Regions from separate parts of the Gordonia sp. YC-XJ4 genome, predicted to be linked through region 2. Evidence: predicted binding sites of a transcription regulator. Region 2 holds the regulator's gene; each other region holds the start of a gene.
The links. Region 2 encodes LexA, which represses DNA repair genes until DNA is damaged. Its sites were predicted from a motif close to CGAACANNTGTTCG; they were not measured.
Positions count from the first base shown of each region.

Region 1 (4,170 bases), 960 kb from region 2:
ACCATCGGGAGGGGGCTTCCTCGCCGGGCGGGGCGCTCCTTGAACGGTGGTCGATCAGCCCGGAGGATCTTTCGTCCCGGTGGTCGAGGTGCCGAGGAGCGTTAGCGACGAGCCTCGAGACCTGTTGCGCCGCTGCTGGTTTCCGACCCGGACCGAGTACGTGACGGTCTAGAGTCCGTGGTCGCCGAGTAGTTGGGCGAGTCGGTTCTCGACCGGCGAGCCAGGGTCGGGGGTGAGGATTTCGACGAGGTCGTAGTACCCGTGTCCGATGGGGACTCGGGTGCGGCGGATTCGGTTGGTGGGCAGCATCGATCCCCGGTCGTCGCGTTCGGCGAGATCGGTATCGGCACTGGCAGCGGCCCCACTTGGTGGTGGGTCGGGTGGTGGGTGCAGGTCGGCGCGTACTTTGTCGAGGGTGGCGCGGAGGGTGGCCCCGACGTCGGGGAGTGCGTTGGTGCGTTTCGGGTTCGGTTCGGCCGCCCCGACGGGGGTGTTCTTACGCCACCAGCACCGTCCGGCCCACGGCCCGTCCCGATAGATGCCGGTCGTGAATTGTCCGGGTTTGTCGCCGACCATCCGGTTGTGTTTGCCGCAGGCGGGGGCGAGGTCACCGATGTTGGTGAGCCCACCTTTCGCGTGATCTTTGGTGGCGTGATGGATTTCGACGTGCGCGGCGGGTTGAGTACATCCAGGAAAGGAGCAGTACTCGCCGCCGTCTTTGGCGAACAACGCGATCTGCTGGCCTTGACTCGCCAACCGCGCCCGCCCCAAATACAGGGGAAGACTGGTGTGGTCGTCGAACACCGCCAACCACGGCTGGCACTGGGCCGCCAACGCGATCACATCGGTGATCGGCAGCAGGGTGCCGGTCGCCGTCACCCCCATCCCGGTCTGCGCAATCAACTCCGACAGGGTGGCTTTGATGATCAGGTGTGGTGGTAGCCCGCGATGCGACTGCGGGCCGAGACCGGCATCCAGCCCGGCGCGCAGGACTGCTTCCAACGCGTCGTGGTTGCGTTGCACCTGATCACGGTGATCGCGGGCTGCCGCGGCCGCCAACGCGTCGGGGTCGGCGTCTTCGCGACTGCCGGTGGGGGAATCGGGGTCGGCGGGGTTGTTCATTCCGGGGGCTGCCCACGCGGCGAGTACTGCTTCGAGGTGTGCGGTGAGGGTGGGGGTCATCTGCCCGGACAATCCACTCATTTTTTGGGCGTCTTGGCGGCCGATGCGGATCTGGCGGCGGCGTTGCCGATCGGTGTCGTCGGTCAGTTGGCCGTCGGGGTCGAGGTGCGCCAACACCCGTGCCCCCAGGATCCGGAGGTCGGAGGGGGTGTGGGTGCGGGCGTAGCGGGCCATCGTGGCGTCGGCCGACATTTTCTCGTCGAACGGCACTGCCGCGGGGATGCGGTCGAGGACGTCGATCACCACTGCCGCGTGCGAGGAGCCGGCCGCCCCGGACGCCATCGCTTCGGCGAGTGCTGGATATTTGGGGGCGGCGACCTCACCGGTGAAGGTGTGGAAGGTGGCGGTCGCTTTGAGTTGTTTCCACCGCCGCCACGGTTCCGACACACGCAGTAAGCCGATCATGGCGTCGGTGATCGACCCGAATCCGTATTCGCGGGCGAGGTGGCGGTCGGAGAATTCGACGATCTGCCGATCGCCTTGGACGGTGATGCGGGTGATCAACTGTTCGGTGGATTGAGCGACGGTGACCAGGTCGTCGTTGGACAGGCCGGTCAAATCATCGGTGGCCAGCGAATCAACCAAGCGGTGGGCGAGGGCGAGTTTCTGGGCGGTCGACAAACCGGACACGTCGGGTAACGCGGTGTCGACCATGATTGTCACCCCCCTGGCGATAGCGAACACGTGTTTGTGTGTTGTTGTGTTCGAGTGTATGCCGGGTTTGTCGGGTTGGCAAGAGGTTGCCGAAAGTTTTTTCGGGTGGGGTCGGTGGTGGGGTTCCAGCGTCGGTTCGGCTCGGTCTCGAGGCTCGGCGCCTGGGGCGCCTCACACCTCGACCACCGAGGGGGGAGGTTTGGTGCGTCACGGGTCGGGCGCTGCTACCGCCGATGGGGGGGGCGCCTCGACCACCAGGTGGCCTCAGCCGCCGTAGCGTTCGGTGAGTTTGTCGCGCACCGTGGACGACAAGTGCTCGGTGTCGGGTCCTACGCCGATGCCGGCGGGCGATTGCTCGTCGATGTCGTCGGGGTCGACCGGGGCGGGCGCGGTAGTTGTTCCGGCTGCTGCGCGCAGTTCCTCGCGCATGCGTTTGCGGCGTTCGGATCGCGTCAGCAGATGTGGGGCCGTCTCGGGTTGTGCGGCACCGTTGAGTCCGGAGGTGTCGTCGGGGGTCGTCGGGTCGGGACCGGCGGCGGCCTCGGCTGTGTGGGCTTTCTTGGCGGCGGAAGCTCGTCGACGTTGACGAATCTCGGAGTAGATGAAGTATCCGGCCCCTAGCGGTGCCATCACACCGAAGGCCAGCCACTGCAGGCCGTAGGAGAGATAGGGGCCCGAATCCAGTTGGGGCAGTGGGATCTCGCCGAGTGAGCCGGGTTGGTCCGGCGACAGCTGCAGGTAGAACGGGTCCATCGGGGTGCCGGTCGCCTTGGCCAGCTGGGTCGGGTCGACCGTGTACATGGTCAGCGCGTTGCCCTCGGTCCGCGCGCCGCGGCCTTCCGATGTACCCTCCGAAGCCCGGATGCGGGCGTTGATGGTCGTCTCACCCGTCGGGGGCGCAGGGATCGCGGGCGTGTTGCTCTGGTCCGGGCGAACGTAGCCGCGATCGATCGCCAGGACGCGATCTGTGCCCGCGATGCGGAACGGGGTGAGGACCTCGATGGCCGGCCGCTCGTCGACCGAACGCAGGCGGACGAGGGCCTGGTCATCGACGAGGTAGGTTCCGGTCATCGTCACCTCGCGCCACTCGGTCGAGGGAACGAATCCCTTTCCGGCGGGGGCCACCTCGTTGATCGGTACCGGGGCAGTGCCGACGGCACTCTTGATCAGATGGTTGCGCTCCGACGTCGCGGAGTTCTTACCGAGCTGCCATGGGGCGAGCACCATGAAACATGCCGCCGCGAATGCGACGACAACGATGATCAGGGCGATCCACCCCGGTCGTATGTTTCGCAGCGCGCGCATAGGACAACGGTACCCAGTGGGCAACCGTCACAGCAGCCCCGGCTGCGTCTGGTGACGGTATGCCGGATTCGGCCGTGACGTGCGCCGCAGTACCCGATCACGGCAGCACCGGCGACGGCTCAGCCGGTGGCGCCGTCGAGGTGTTCGCGGGCCCACTGGAGCAGGCCCGGTACCGCGGCCTCGATCTGCTCGCGGGTGACGGCGAAATCGTCGGCGTTGCCGTAGTACGGGTCGGACAGATCGAGATCGTCGCCCGCGTCGGGATCGAAGCTGCGCAACAGTCGGGTGCGCTCGCCCAGTCGTTTGCGTTCGAGTTCCTTGACGTGTCCGGCGTCGGCGGCGACGAACAGGTCGGCACCGATGTGATCGGGCCCGAGCTGATCGGCCACGTGCGCGTCGGAGTAGCCGTGTGCCAGCAGCTCCGTGCGCGCGCGGTTGTCGGCCGCCTCGCCGACATGCCAGCCGCTGGTACCGCAGCTGCTCACCTCGACGCGGTCGGCGAGCCCCGCGTCACACAGCGCCTTGGCAAAGATGTTCTGCGCCATCGGCGACCGGCAGATGTTGCCGGTGCAGACGAAACAGATGTGTAGTTGATCAGACACCGAGTACCTCGCGCAGATCTGACATCGAATCGACGCTCCATGCCGCAGCGTCGCGCTCCCCGGCCAGAGCGTAACCCCATCCGACGAGGATCGTCGGGATGCCGAATCGGGCTGCGCCCTCGACATCGTGGGATCGGTCGCCGATCATCACCGCCGGACGAGCGGGTCGGTGTGTGTGCGGGTCGAGCGATATGTCCAATTGTGCCAGTGCATGGGCGATCACGTCGGGTTTGTGGCGGCGGGTTCCGTCGTCGCTGGCGCCGGCGATGACGCGGAAGTGGCCGGCGAGTCCGAAGTGGTCGAGGATGGCGCGCGCGGTCGTCTGGTTCTTCGACGTCGCCACGGCCAGCGTCCGACCCGACGCGCCGAGATCGCCGAGGAGTGTGTCCATGCCGTCGAACACCGAGTTCTCCAGCCAGCCGACGTC
Region 1 is NZ_CM183447.1:3,514,832-3,519,001, reverse strand. Features, by position in the region: gene AC5ZH6_RS15545 (HNH endonuclease signature motif containing protein) at 169-1,836, opposite strand; gene AC5ZH6_RS15540 (SURF1 family cytochrome oxidase biogenesis protein) at 2,101-3,141, opposite strand; gene AC5ZH6_RS15535 (low molecular weight protein-tyrosine-phosphatase) at 3,261-3,743, opposite strand; gene AC5ZH6_RS15530 (HAD hydrolase-like protein) at 3,736-4,170, opposite strand, start outside.
Region 1: the regulator LexA is predicted to act here: its motif matches at 1,860-1,873, upstream of AC5ZH6_RS15545 (HNH endonuclease signature motif containing protein).

Region 2 (4,170 bases):
CGCCTCGCACGCCTCGGGTGCCGCCGCAGAGGTGTTGATCGCCACCGCGGGCCTCGCCGAGGACCGCGGGTGGATCGGCACGGTCACCAAGCTGATCGCCGACGGGACCCCGGCCCCGGCCGCGGCCGCCGCGGCCACCGAACAGTTCGCCGCGATGTTCGCCAAGCTCGGCGGGATCATGGCCGAGCGCATCACCGACCTCAACGACGTCCGTGATCGGGTGGTGGCCGAGGTACTCGGCGAGCCCGAGCCCGGGGTCCCCGTGCCCGACGAGCCGTCGGTGCTCCTCGCCGACGACCTCGCGCCGGCCGACACCGCCGGACTCGATCCGAAACTGATCACCGCGTTGGCCACCCGGCTCGGTGGGCCGACCAGCCACACCGCGATCATCGCCCGCCAACTGGGGATTCCGTGCGTGGTGGCGGTCGCCGGCCTCGACGACGTACCCGCGGGCACGCCCGTTCTCGTCGACGGAACCGCGGGAACCGTTGTCGTTCACCCCGATCCGGCGCGGGCCGGGGACGAGGTGGAGCAGAGTCGTCGGGAGGCGGAGGCGATCGCGGGATGGACCGGGCCCGGGCGCACCGCCGATGGTGTGGAGGTGGCCATCCTGGCGAACGTCGCCGACGGCTTCTCGGCGCGGGCGGCGACGGCGTACCCCGTCGAGGGGGTTGGTCTGTTCCGCACCGAACTCGCCTTCCTCGATCGGGCCGACGAACCGTCGGTGGACGAGCAGGCTGCGCTCTACCGCGAGGTCATCGAGGCCTTCGACGGCAAGAAGGTCGTGGTCCGGACGCTCGATGCCGGCTCGGACAAGCCGCTGAAGTTCGTCGATCACGGCACCGAGGCGAATCCCGCACTGGGCGTACGAGGCAACCGGATCGCCGCGACACATCCCGAGATCCGTGCCGGTCAACTCGACGCGATCGCCCGCGCCGCGCAGGCGACCGGCACCACGCCCTGGGTGATGGCGCCGATGATCGCCTCGGCCGCTGAAGCCGCCGAATTCGCTGCCGAGGTCCGCGGTCGCGGGCTGGTGGCGGGGGTGATGATCGAGATCCCCTCGGCGGCGATCCTCGCTCCGGCGATCCTCGCCGAGGTCGACTTCGTCTCGATCGGCACCAACGATCTGACGCAGTACACAATGGCCGCCGACCGGATGTCGGCCGAGCTCGCCGGGCTCACCGACCCGTGGCAGCCTGCGGTGCTCTCGCTGATCGCCACCGTCGCCGAGGCGGGCACCCGCAGTGCGACACCGGTCGGGGTGTGCGGCGAGGCCGCCGCCGATCCGCTGCTCGCGTGTGTCCTGGTCGGGCTCGGCGTCACCTCGCTGTCGAGCGCCCCGGCCGCGGCGCCCGCGGTGGGAGCGAAGCTCGCCGAGGTCGACCGCGAGGCGTGCCGCTCCGCCGCGCAGGCTGCACTGGCGACCGCCTCACCGGCCGATGCGCGTGCCGCGGCCGCGGAAGCGTTGCGCAGCTGAGCCGTTCGGCTGAGCGGGCCGGCGGGTGTGACTCCGCTCAGATGCGGCGCATCACCGTCACGACCTTGCCCAGCACCGCGGCGTCGTCGCCGGGGATGGGCTCGAACAGGTCGTTGTGCGGCATCAGCCACACATGGCCGTCCTTGCGCTTGAAGGTCTTGACCGTCGCCTCGCCGTCGATCATCGCCGCGACGATGTCGCCGTTGTCGGCGACGTTCTGTTGACGAACGACCACCCAGTCGCCGTCGCAGATGGCCGCGTCGATCATCGATTCACCGACGACGCGCAGCAGGAACAGTGACCCGTCGCCAACGAGTTCACGCGGCAGCGGGAAGACATCCTCGACGGCCTCCTCGGCCAGGATCGGCCCGCCGGCCGCGATACGTCCCAGAACCGGCACGAACGTCGGCGTGGGGAGGTTCGACGCATTCGGGTTGTCGTCGGTGGGCGTGGGATCGCCGTCCTGGACGTTCACCGCGCGGGGTCGGTTGTGATCGCGTTTGAGCAGACCCTTGCGCTCGAGGGTTCGCAGCTGATGCGCGACCGATGAGGTCGACGCCAGGCCGACGGCGTCGCCGATCTCGCGGATGCTCGGCGGATACCCGCGTTCGCGCACGGACTTGCGGATCACATCGAGCACGCCCTTCTGGCGCGGGGTGAGCGCGGCCTCGACGGCCGCGGGATCGATCGGGCCGGTCGCGACGGCGTCGTCCGGATCGGTGACGGTCGCCGCGTCGGGGTCACCCGAGCGGCCCTTCTTCTCACTCATGGGGTTCGCATCCTTTCGGTCGGTGCGCACATCCTCGCGGGGTACGCCCTGGTTGACGGGCCCTGTGGAGAGCTGAACACCGGCCAGGGTAGCCGAGGCGACAGGCAACCTCAAACATGTGTTCGACGTGTCGCGAGAAATTGTCGGTGCCCCGTGGTAGAACTCGAACATCCGTTCTTCGAATGCATGATCGAGATAGGGAGACGCCATGCCGACCGTACTTCTGCCCACCGCGCCGGGCACCAACGACCTGCCCGTTCGGTCCCGCCGGACGGCTCACCGCGCCGCCGCCGTTCGCCGCGGGGCGTCGATGCCGGCCCGCGCAACCGTCGAGCACCGGGCGCTCGAACACCGGGTGCTCGAACACCGCGCGCCCGAACACCGGTCGTCCGACCGTCGCCTCCCAGAGCGGCGCACGCTCGAGCGCGACCCGGCCCGCCGACGACCGGCATATGCGGGCCCGGCCCGGACCGGTGCGCGCCGCCTTCCGGCGGTTGCGGGCACCCGTTGCGCAACTCCGGTCGGCCCGCGGGTCACCGCGCACCGCACCGCTCGCCGTACCGGTGCGATGGTGGCCGTGCTGACCGGTGTCGCCCTGGCGCTGCTGGTGTGGCTGGTGGCCGTGGCCGGTAGCGACTACCAGCAGTCGACCACGCCGACGCCCGCGGCCACCGAGGTCGTGCACGTACGTGCCGGGGAATCGCTGAACTCGGTTGCCGCACGGGTCGCGCCCGACCTGCCCCGGCAGGCCGTCATCGACGAGATCGCGCGGATGAACGAGATGTCCGGCAGCGGGCTCCAGGTCGGTCAGGCACTGCTGGTACCCGCCTACCGGTGACGACCGGGGTAGGCGATCACACGGCTGTTCCACCGCGGTGGGGCGGTATTGTCGGTGTATGCGCTGCCCGTTCTGCAGGAATGATGACACCAAGGTCATCGACTCCCGAGTTGCCGACGAGGGGCAGGCGATCCGTCGGCGCCGCTCCTGCAGCGCATGCGGTCGCCGGTTCTCGACGGTGGAGACCGCTGTCCTGGCCGTCGTCAAACGCAATGGCGTCACCGAGCCCTTCAGCCGCGAGAAAGTGATGCGTGGGGTCCGACGCGCGTGTCAGGGACGCCAGGTCGACGAGGACGATCTCGCGCAGCTCGCCCAACAGGTCGAGGAGACCGTTCGGGCCTCCGGAGTCGCCGAGATCCCCAGCAACGAGGTCGGATTGGCGATCCTCAAACCCTTGCGCGACCTCGATGAGGTCGCCTACCTGCGATTCGCGTCGGTGTACCGCTCGTTCGATTCCCTCGAGGACTTCCAACGCGAGATCGACGACCTGCAGGGCAATCTGACCCACGGCCGGACGACGCCCGCAGCCGGCGTCGTGTCAGCCGAGTCGGTCCAGGGTCCGTAGCGCCCGTTTCTCCGAGATCGGATAACGCGTGCCCAGTCGCTGCGCGAACAGACCGACCCGCAATTCCTCGACGAGCCAATGCGCCTGTTCGTTGACCGCGTCTCGCCTGCCGTCGGGCACCTGCGCGAGCCGCTGGTTCCAGCGCTCCACCACCCGATCCAATGCCTCCATGCCGGCGCGATCCCGCGCGGCGGATGCCGGCAGATGCTCCAGGCGCTCACGGGCAGCGCGCAGATAGCGGGGCACCTCCGCCAGGTGCTCCCGTGGGGTGGCGGCGACGAAGCCGTCGAACACCAGATGGCCGAGCTGTTCGGCGACGTCGTCGGCGGCGAGTTGCCCCGAATGGGTGTCGATCACACCGCGCAGTGCCACCAACTCCCGCAGGACGTCGACCGCGAGGCGTAGATACTCCGGAGCGGCGTCGGTCACCGCTGGCCGCAGCCGTTGGGCGAGCGCGGCGAACGCCTGGGGCGAACGTACGACGCGCAGTTCGTCGGGCTCCACGAGATCACGGATCG
Region 2 is NZ_CM183447.1:2,550,055-2,554,224, forward strand. Features, by position in the region: gene AC5ZH6_RS11275 (putative PEP-binding protein) at 1-1,480, shown strand, start outside; gene lexA (transcriptional repressor LexA) at 1,518-2,249, opposite strand; gene AC5ZH6_RS11285 (LysM peptidoglycan-binding domain-containing protein) at 2,458-3,087, shown strand; gene nrdR (transcriptional regulator NrdR) at 3,146-3,652, shown strand; gene hrpA (ATP-dependent RNA helicase HrpA) at 3,626-4,170, opposite strand, start outside.

Region 3 (4,170 bases), 2.8 Mb from region 2:
GGGTTCTGGCGAACACGACGAACAGGTCGGCGATCGGTGCGTTGGTGATGAAACGCTTCTGCCCGTCGATCACCCACTGGTCGCCGTCGAGCGTCGCCTTGGTGCGCAGGCCGGCGGGATTCGAGCCGGCGCCGGGCTCGGTGAGAGCGAAGGAGGCGACGACGTCACCGGAGGCGATGCGCTCGAGCCACTCCTTCTTCTGCTCGTCGGTCCCGAAGTTCACCAACACCTGCCCGGCAATGCCGTTGTTGGTGCCGAACATCGACCGCAGAGCGAGCGTCGTGTAGCCGAACTCCATCGCCAGCTCGACGTCCTGGGTGAGATCGAGGCCGAGGCCACCCCATTCCTCGGGGATCGCGTACCCGAACAGGCCCATCTCGGCTGCTTGGGCGCGCAGGTCGTCGGGGATGGCGTTGGTCTCGGCGATCTCGTTCTCGCGCGGCACGACCTTGGTGCGGATGAAGTCGTGGACCACCGAGCGGATCTGCTCGAAGTCGTCCGCGCTGACGGCGGGAGTGTGCTGCTGTGCGGGTGGAGCCATGCGATCGAAATTATCAAATCTGTGAGGTTGTGCCAACCATCCGAGCTATATGTCCAGGCTATGGATTGCATAGCGGGTGAGTGATAGTTGAGTTTGATAATCTCTGCGCGTTGATGCGAGTCGAGGAGGCAGTGGTGGCACAGCCCGTGGGTGGTCGATCGGTCGAGGCGGCATCGTCGGTGCTCAAGCAGATCGCGGCCCAGGAGATCCGCCGCATGGTCTTCGCCGGCGAGATGCGGCCGGGAACCAAGGTCGATCAGGATGCGGTCGCCGAATCTCTCGGGATGAGCAAACTGCCGGTGCGTGAGGCGCTGATCTCACTCAGCGGGGAGGGGATCATCGAGACGATTCCGCGGCGCGGCGCCTTTGTGGCCGACCTGTCCCGCGAGGACATTCGCGATCACTACTGGATGCTCGGCGTGATCTCCGGGCTGGCCGCCGAACGTGCGTCGGCGACTCTGTCCGACGCCGACCTCGACGAGCTGCGTGTGTTGGCGACCGAGATGGAGGAGACGACCGATCTCCTCGAGATCGAGCGCCTCAACTTCCGCTTTCATCGGCTGATCAACCTCGGCACCCGCTCACGGCGCCTGATCGCCGAGCTCAAACTCCTCAGTGGGGCAATCCCGTCCGGCTTCTTCGACTCCCACCCGGACTCGGTCGCGTCGTCCTTGCGGGATCATCGCGAGATCGTCGATGCACTCGCCGGCCGCTCGCCGGGTATGGCGCGCACGTTGACCGAAGGCCACTTCCTCCGCGGCGGTCATCGTGCGGTGGCGCTCCTGGAGGAGCGCGGGTTCTGGAGGTGAGTGAACCGTCCCCACGGTGGTAAGGGCGCTCTTCCGCCTTCCCGTCGAGCCCTTTCCGATCGGTGGTCGAGGTGCGAGGCGCCCCAGGCGCCGAGCCGTTCATCGGTGGTCGAGGTGCGTCCCGGATCGGTGGTCGAGGTGCGAGGCGCCCCAGGCGCCGAGCCTCGAGACCGAGCCGAACCCCCAGCTGGAACCCACCCGAAAAAACTTTCGACAACCTCTTGCCAACCCGGCAAACCCGGCATACACTCGAACACAACAACACACAAACACGTGTTCGCTATCGCCAGGGGGGTGACAATCATGGTCGACACCGCGTTACCCGACGTGTCGGGGTTGTCGACCACCCAGAAACTCGCCCTCGCCCACCGCTTGGTCGATTCGCTGGCCACCGATGATTTGACCGGCCTGTCCAACGACGACCTGGTCACCGTCGCCCAGTCCACCGAACAGTTGATCACCCGCATCACCGTCCAAGGCGATCGGCAGATCGTCGAATTCTCCGACCGGCATTTGGCCCGCGAGTACGGGTTCGGGTCGATCACCGACGCCATGATCGGCTTACTCCGTGTGTCGGAACCGTGGCGGCGGTGGAAACAACTGAAAGCGACCGCCACCTTCCACACCTTCACCGGTGAGGTCGCCGCCCCCAAATATCCAGCACTCGCCGAAGCGATGGCGTCCGGGGCGGCCGGCTCCTCGCACGCGGCGGTGGTGATCGACGTGCTGGACCGCATCCCCGCGGCAGTGCCGTTCGACGAGAAAATGTCGGCCGACGCCACGATGGCCCGCTACGCCCGCACCCACACCCCCTCCGACCTCCGGATCTTGGGGGCACGGGTGTTGGCGCACCTCGACCCTGACGGCCAACTAACCGACGACACCGACCGGCAACGCCACCGCCAGATCCGCATCGGCCGCCAAGACGCCCAAAAAATGAGCGGCCTGTCCGGGCAGATGACCCCCACCCTCACCGCACACCTCGAAGCAGTACTCGCCGCGTGGGCAGCCCCAGGAATGAACAACCCCGCCGACCCCGACTCCCCCACCGGCAGTCGCGAAGACGCCGACCCCGACGCGTTGACGGCCGCCGCAGCCCGCGATCACCGCGACCAAGTCCAACGCAACCACGACGCCCTGGAAGCAGTCCTACGCGCCGGACTGGATGCCGGCCTCGGCCCCCAATCCCATCGCGGCCTACCACCACACCTGATCATCAAAGCCACCCTGTCCGACCTGATTGCGCAGACCGGAATGGGAGTCACGGCGACCGGCACCCTGCTCCCGATCACCGATGTCATCGCACTCGCCGCTCAGTGCCAGCCGTGGCTGGCGGTGTTCGACGACCACACGAATCTTCCCCTGTATTTGGGGCGGGCACGCCTGGCGAGTCAAGGACAGCGGATCGCGTTGTTCGCCAAAGACGGCGGCGAATACTGCTCGTTTCCCGGATGTACTCAACCCGCCGCGCACGTCGAAATCCATCACGCCACCAAAGACCACGCGAAAGGTGGGCTCACCAACATCGGTGACCTCGCCCCCGCCTGCGGCAAACACAACCGCATGGTCGGCGACAAACCCGGACAATTCACGACCGGGATTTATCGGGACGGGCCGTGGGCTGGACGCTGCTGGTGGCGCAAAAACACCCCCGTCGGGGCAGCCGAACCGAACCCGAAACGCACCAACGCGCTCCCCGACGTCGGCACCACCTACGCTGCGGCGTTGGCCCGCGTCCGGGCGGAGTTGCATCCACCACCCGACCCACCACCAAGTGGTGCCGATACCGATCTCGCCACAAGCGACGACCGGGACTCGATGCTGCCCACCGACCGAATCCGCCGCAGCCGAATCCCCATCGGGCACGGCTACTACGACCTCGTCGAAATCCTCACCCCCGACCCCAGCCCGGACTCGCCGATCGAAACCCAACTCGCCCAACTGCTCGGTGACCGCGGGTTCTAGACCGTCACGTATTCGGTCCGGGGTTGGAACCAGCAGCGGCGCAACAGGTCTCGAGGCTCGTCGCTAACGCTCCTCGGCACCTCGACCACCGGAAGAAAAGGGAAGTCCGCTAGCGGTCCTCGGCACCTCGACCAGCGGGAGAAAAGGGAGCGCCAGCGACGAGGCCTCGAGACCCGCCGTACCGGTGGGTGGACGCAACACGCCTCGAACAGCAAGCCTCGGGTGTTACCCGCCGACAGCCGCCGAGTACCACTTCGCTGCGGCGGCGTACTGCGCGAATACTTCTGGAGTTGGTGTAGCCGTGATCGTTTCGGACTCGACACGCCATTCCGGGAGCTCGCCGGTCAGCGCCCACGCGGCCTGGCGGGCGGCGCCGAGTGCCACGTATTCACCGTCGGCGGGCAGCACAACCGTGCCGTCGAACAAGGCGGGAGCGATCGCGCGTACCGCCGACGACTTGGTGCCCCCGCCGATGAACAGGAACCGCTGCACGTCGATGCCCTGATCCTCGATCCGGTTGCGGCAGTAGACGAGCGAACAGAGCAGGCCTTCGACGGCGGCGCGTGCGACGTGCGCAGGGGTGAAGTTGGCGGGGGTGATCCCGGCCAGCGTTCCCGTCGCCGCAGGCAGATTGGGGGAGCGTTCACCACCGAGGTAGGGCACCATCGTCAGGCCGTTGGCGCCTGCGGGAGCCGACAGCGCGAGGTCGGCGAACCTCGCCAGATCGACGTCGAGCATCTGCGCGGTCGCCGCCAACACCGGTGCGCCGTTGAGTGTGCACACCAGCGGAAGGTGCCGTCCGGTCGCATCGGCGAATCCGGCGACGATACCTGACGCATCGCGCGGCGCGACGTC
Region 3 is NZ_CM183447.1:5,363,429-5,367,598, reverse strand. Features, by position in the region: gene AC5ZH6_RS23935 (acyl-CoA dehydrogenase family protein) at 1-541, opposite strand, end outside; gene AC5ZH6_RS23930 (GntR family transcriptional regulator) at 655-1,350, shown strand; gene AC5ZH6_RS23925 (HNH endonuclease signature motif containing protein) at 1,654-3,315, shown strand; gene AC5ZH6_RS23920 (xylulokinase) at 3,541-4,170, opposite strand, start outside.
Region 3: the regulator LexA is predicted to act here: its motif matches at 1,617-1,630, upstream of AC5ZH6_RS23925 (HNH endonuclease signature motif containing protein).

Region 4 (4,170 bases), 1.5 Mb from region 2:
AAGAACCGATCTTACTCATGGGTAAGAAGAAAGTCACGTGTTTGTATGCCGGGACTCGTTCGCCGGCCGCGCGTGCCGGGGCGAACAGGGGTTATGAAGCGGTTCGCTGACACATGAGGCCGCCGGGAGCACAGTGGAGGCATGCAACTCACGCACTTCGGTCATTCGTGTCTGCTGGTCGAACTCGATGGGGCGAAGATCCTGTTCGATCCGGGAAACTTCTCCCACGGTTTCGAGGGCATCACCGGACTCGACGCGATCCTGATCACCCACCAACATCCCGATCACTGTGACCCTGCGCGGCTGCCGGATCTCATCGCGGCCAATCCACACGCCCTCCGATACGCCGATCCGCAGACGGCCCGGCAACTCAATGACGCCGACTCGGCGGGAGAGTGGACCCCGGCGCACCCCGGGCAGCAGGTGGACATCGGCGCGGTCACCGCCCGGATGACCGGCGGCCGGCATGCGGTCATCCATCCGGAGATCCCGGTCGTCGACAACGTCGCCTACGTCCTCGACTCGTCGCAGGGCGCCGGGCGGTTCATGCACCCGGGCGACTCGTTCTACATCCCGTTCGAGAAGGTCGACGTCCTCGCGCTGCCGTCGGCGGCGCCCTGGATGAAACTCAGTGAGTCCGTGGATTACCTGCGTGCCATGGCGCCACGCGTCGCGGTGCCCATCCACCAGGCCATCCTGTCCGACGCGGGGACCGGCATCCACTACTCACGATTGAGCGAGATGAAGGACGCGGCAACCGAATTCGCCGTACTCGACCAGGAATCCGCGGCCGAGTTCTGAAAGAGGTGCAGTTGACGGCACATCGTCGCGTTTCAGCCGGTCCCGCATGCCGGCGACCAACGCCGCGGGGAAGTCGAGCACAAGGCGATCGTGGCGGCAAAGCGGGATGCTCGGGCAACGCCCCAGGGCGGCTGCAGTGCCGCTGCTGTAGCCTCCACCGGGAAAGCAGCCGGAAGCTGTTGCGCGAGAAGGTAGTCGGTGCATCCCCGCGCGCATCCTCAACTGGCACAACCGGTGGGAGGCCGGTCTGGATCGATGGTCGAGTCCTTTCCGATCGATGGTCGAGGTGCGAGGCGCCCCAGGCGCCGAGCCTCGAGACCGAGCCGAACCGACGCTGGAACCCCACCACCAAACCCACCCGAAAAAACTTTCGATAACCTCTTGCCAACCCGACAAACCCGGCATACACTCGAACACAACAACACACAAACACGTGTTCGCTATCGCCAGGGGGGTGACAATCATGGTCGACACCGCGTTACCCGACGTGTCCGGTTTGTCGACCGCCCAGAAACTCGCCCTCGCCCACCGCTTGGTTGATTCGCTGGCCACCGATGATTTGACCGGCCTGTCCAACGACGACCTGGTCACCGTCGCTCAATCCACCGAACAGTTGATCACCCGCATCACCGTCCAAGGCGATCGGCAGATCGTCGAATTCTCCGACCGCCACCTCGCCCGCGAATACGGATTCGGGTCGATCACCGACGCCATGATCGGCTTACTGCGTGTGTCGGAACCGTGGCGGCGGTGGAAACAACTGAAAGCGACCGCCACCTTCCACACCTTCACCGGTGAGGTCGCCGCCCCCCAATATCCGGCACTCGCCGAAGCGATGGCGTCCGGGGCGGCCGGCGCCTCGCATGCGGCAGTGGTGATCGACGTGCTGGACCGTATCCCGGCGGCAGTGCCGTTCGACGAGAAAATGTCGGCCGATGCCACGATGGCCCGCTACGCCCGCACCCACACCCCCTCCGACCTCCGGATCCTGGGGGCACGGGTGTTGGCGCACCTCGACCCCGACGGCCACCTGACCGACGATGCGGATCGGCAACGCCGCCGCCAAATCCGCATCGGCCGGCAAGACGCCCAAAAGATGAGTGGGTTGTCGGGGCAGATGACCCCGACCCTGACCGCGCACCTCGAAGCAGTACTCGCCGCGTGGGCAGCCCCAGGAATGAACAACCCCGCCGACCCCGATTCCCCCACCGGCAGTCGCGAAGACGCCGACCCCGACGCGTTGGCGGCCGCGGCAGCCCGCGATCACCGTGATCAGGTGCAACGCAACCACGACGCGTTGGAAGCAGTCCTGCGCGCCGGGTTGGATGCCGGTCTCGGCCCGCAGTCGCATCGCGGGCTACCACCACACCTGATCATCAAAGCATCGCTGTCCGACCTGATCGCGCAGACCGGAATGGGAGTCACGGCGACCGGCACCCTCCTCCCAATCCGGGATGTGATCGCATTGGCCGCTCAGTGCCAGCCGTGGTTGGCGGTGTTCGACGACCACACCCGTCTGCCCCTGTATTTGGGTCGGGCGCGGTTGGCGAGTCAAGGGCAGCGGATCGCGTTGTTCGCCAAAGACGGTGGTGAATACTGCTCGTTTCCCGGGTGTACTCAACCCGCCGCGCACGTCGAAATCCATCACGCCACCAAAGATCATGCGAAAGGTGGGCTCACCAACATCGGTGACCTCGCCCCCGCCTGCGGCAAACACAACCGGATGGTCGGCGACAAACCCGGACAATTCACGACCGGCATATATCGGGACGGGCCGTGGGCCGGACGGTGCTGGTGGCGCACAAACACCCCGGTCGGGGCAGCGACACCGAACCCCAAACGCACCAACGCACTCCCCGACGTCGGGGCCACCTACACCGCGGCACTGGCCCGCATCCGCGCGGAATTGCACCCACCACCCGACCCACCGCAGGGTGATACCGATACCGATCTCGCCGAACGCGACGACCGGGGATCGATGCTGCCCACCAACCGAATCCGCCGCACCCGAGTCCCCATCGGACACGGCTACTACGATCTCGTCGAAATCCTCACCCCCGACCCTGGCTCGCCGATCGAGAACCGACTCGCCCACCTACTCGGTGACCGCGGACTCTAGACCCGGGGCGTGCTTCCGTGAATGGCCGGAAACCAGCAGCGGTGCAACCGGTCTCGAGGCTCGTCGCTAACGCTCCTCGACACCTCGACCACCGGGACGAAAGCGCTCCTCGACACCTCGACCACCGGGAGGAAAGCGCTCCTCCCAAATCCATCGCAGAGGAATTGGGAGACACGCCCTGCGGGGTGGGTACCGCTGACCGGTGTTCGGCACGGAACGCTGACAGCCCGCCCATCCACAGTGATCCTCGATGTGCACGGCGTCTTTGGCATCTGTGTTCACTCGATCATTCACGGGCCGTTGGAGTTTCGACGGTGCTGCGACGGCGCACGCCATGCCGCGGCGACGATCGCCCGGTATAAGCCGAAACGGCCGGCCCGACCTCGACCGGGCCGACCAACGCGATCTACGCCGGCGGGGCGAAGAACTCCAGTGCGATGTTGTCGGGGTCGCGGAAGGAGATGCCCGACCCGTACGCCGCGTGCTTGATGCCGCCGTGGGCGATGCCGAGCTCGTCGAGCCGGGTGCGCCACCGCTCGAGGTCGTCCTGTCCGACCGCGAACGCGACGTGGTCGAGTCCGGTGCGCTTCTCGCTGAACACCTCCGACGGCGTCGAGTCGGTGTGGGTGTGCAGACCGAACAGCGTGCCGCCGTCGAGGGCGTACACGGCGTGGTGGAACGCGCCGGACTCCTCGTCCTCCTCGAGGACGGGCTCGGCGCCGAACAGGCGGCTGTACCAGGACCGGCTGATCTCGAGGTCGGCGACGGTGATCGCAACGTGGGTGAGGGCGGGGAAGCCGGGCATGGAGAACTCCTGACGTCGGTGCGGGTCTCCTGTCGACGCTAGGTCGAACAGAGGAATCCCCGAAGCACTTTCGTCGGCAACTCGTCGACTGGACAGGTGCGTCCGACCCGCCCGGGTCCGGCTCAGTCCGCGGCGAGCGCGGTGAGTACCGCGTCGTGCAGCAGTCCGTTGCTGGCCACCGCGTTGCCACCCCGAGGCCCGGGCGTCCCGTCGAGCGCGGTGAAGCGCCCACCGGCCTCCCGGACGAGGATGTCGAGGGCCGCGAGATCCCACAGTGAGACCTCCGGCTCGGCGGTGATGTCGACCGCGCCCTCGGCGACGAGGCAGTAGTTGAAGAAGTCGCCGTATCCGCGCACCCGCCACACCTCGTCGGTGAGCGCGATGAACTTCTCGCGGATGCCTGCCTGCGCCCACCCGGACAGGCTGGAGAACGCCAGGCTCGCCG
Region 4 is NZ_CM183447.1:4,002,975-4,007,144, reverse strand. Features, by position in the region: gene AC5ZH6_RS17960 (MBL fold metallo-hydrolase) at 142-801, shown strand; gene AC5ZH6_RS17955 (HNH endonuclease signature motif containing protein) at 1,265-2,920, shown strand; gene AC5ZH6_RS17950 (VOC family protein) at 3,327-3,725, opposite strand; gene hisN (histidinol-phosphatase) at 3,848-4,170, opposite strand, start outside.
Region 4: the regulator LexA is predicted to act here: its motif matches at 1,228-1,241, upstream of AC5ZH6_RS17955 (HNH endonuclease signature motif containing protein).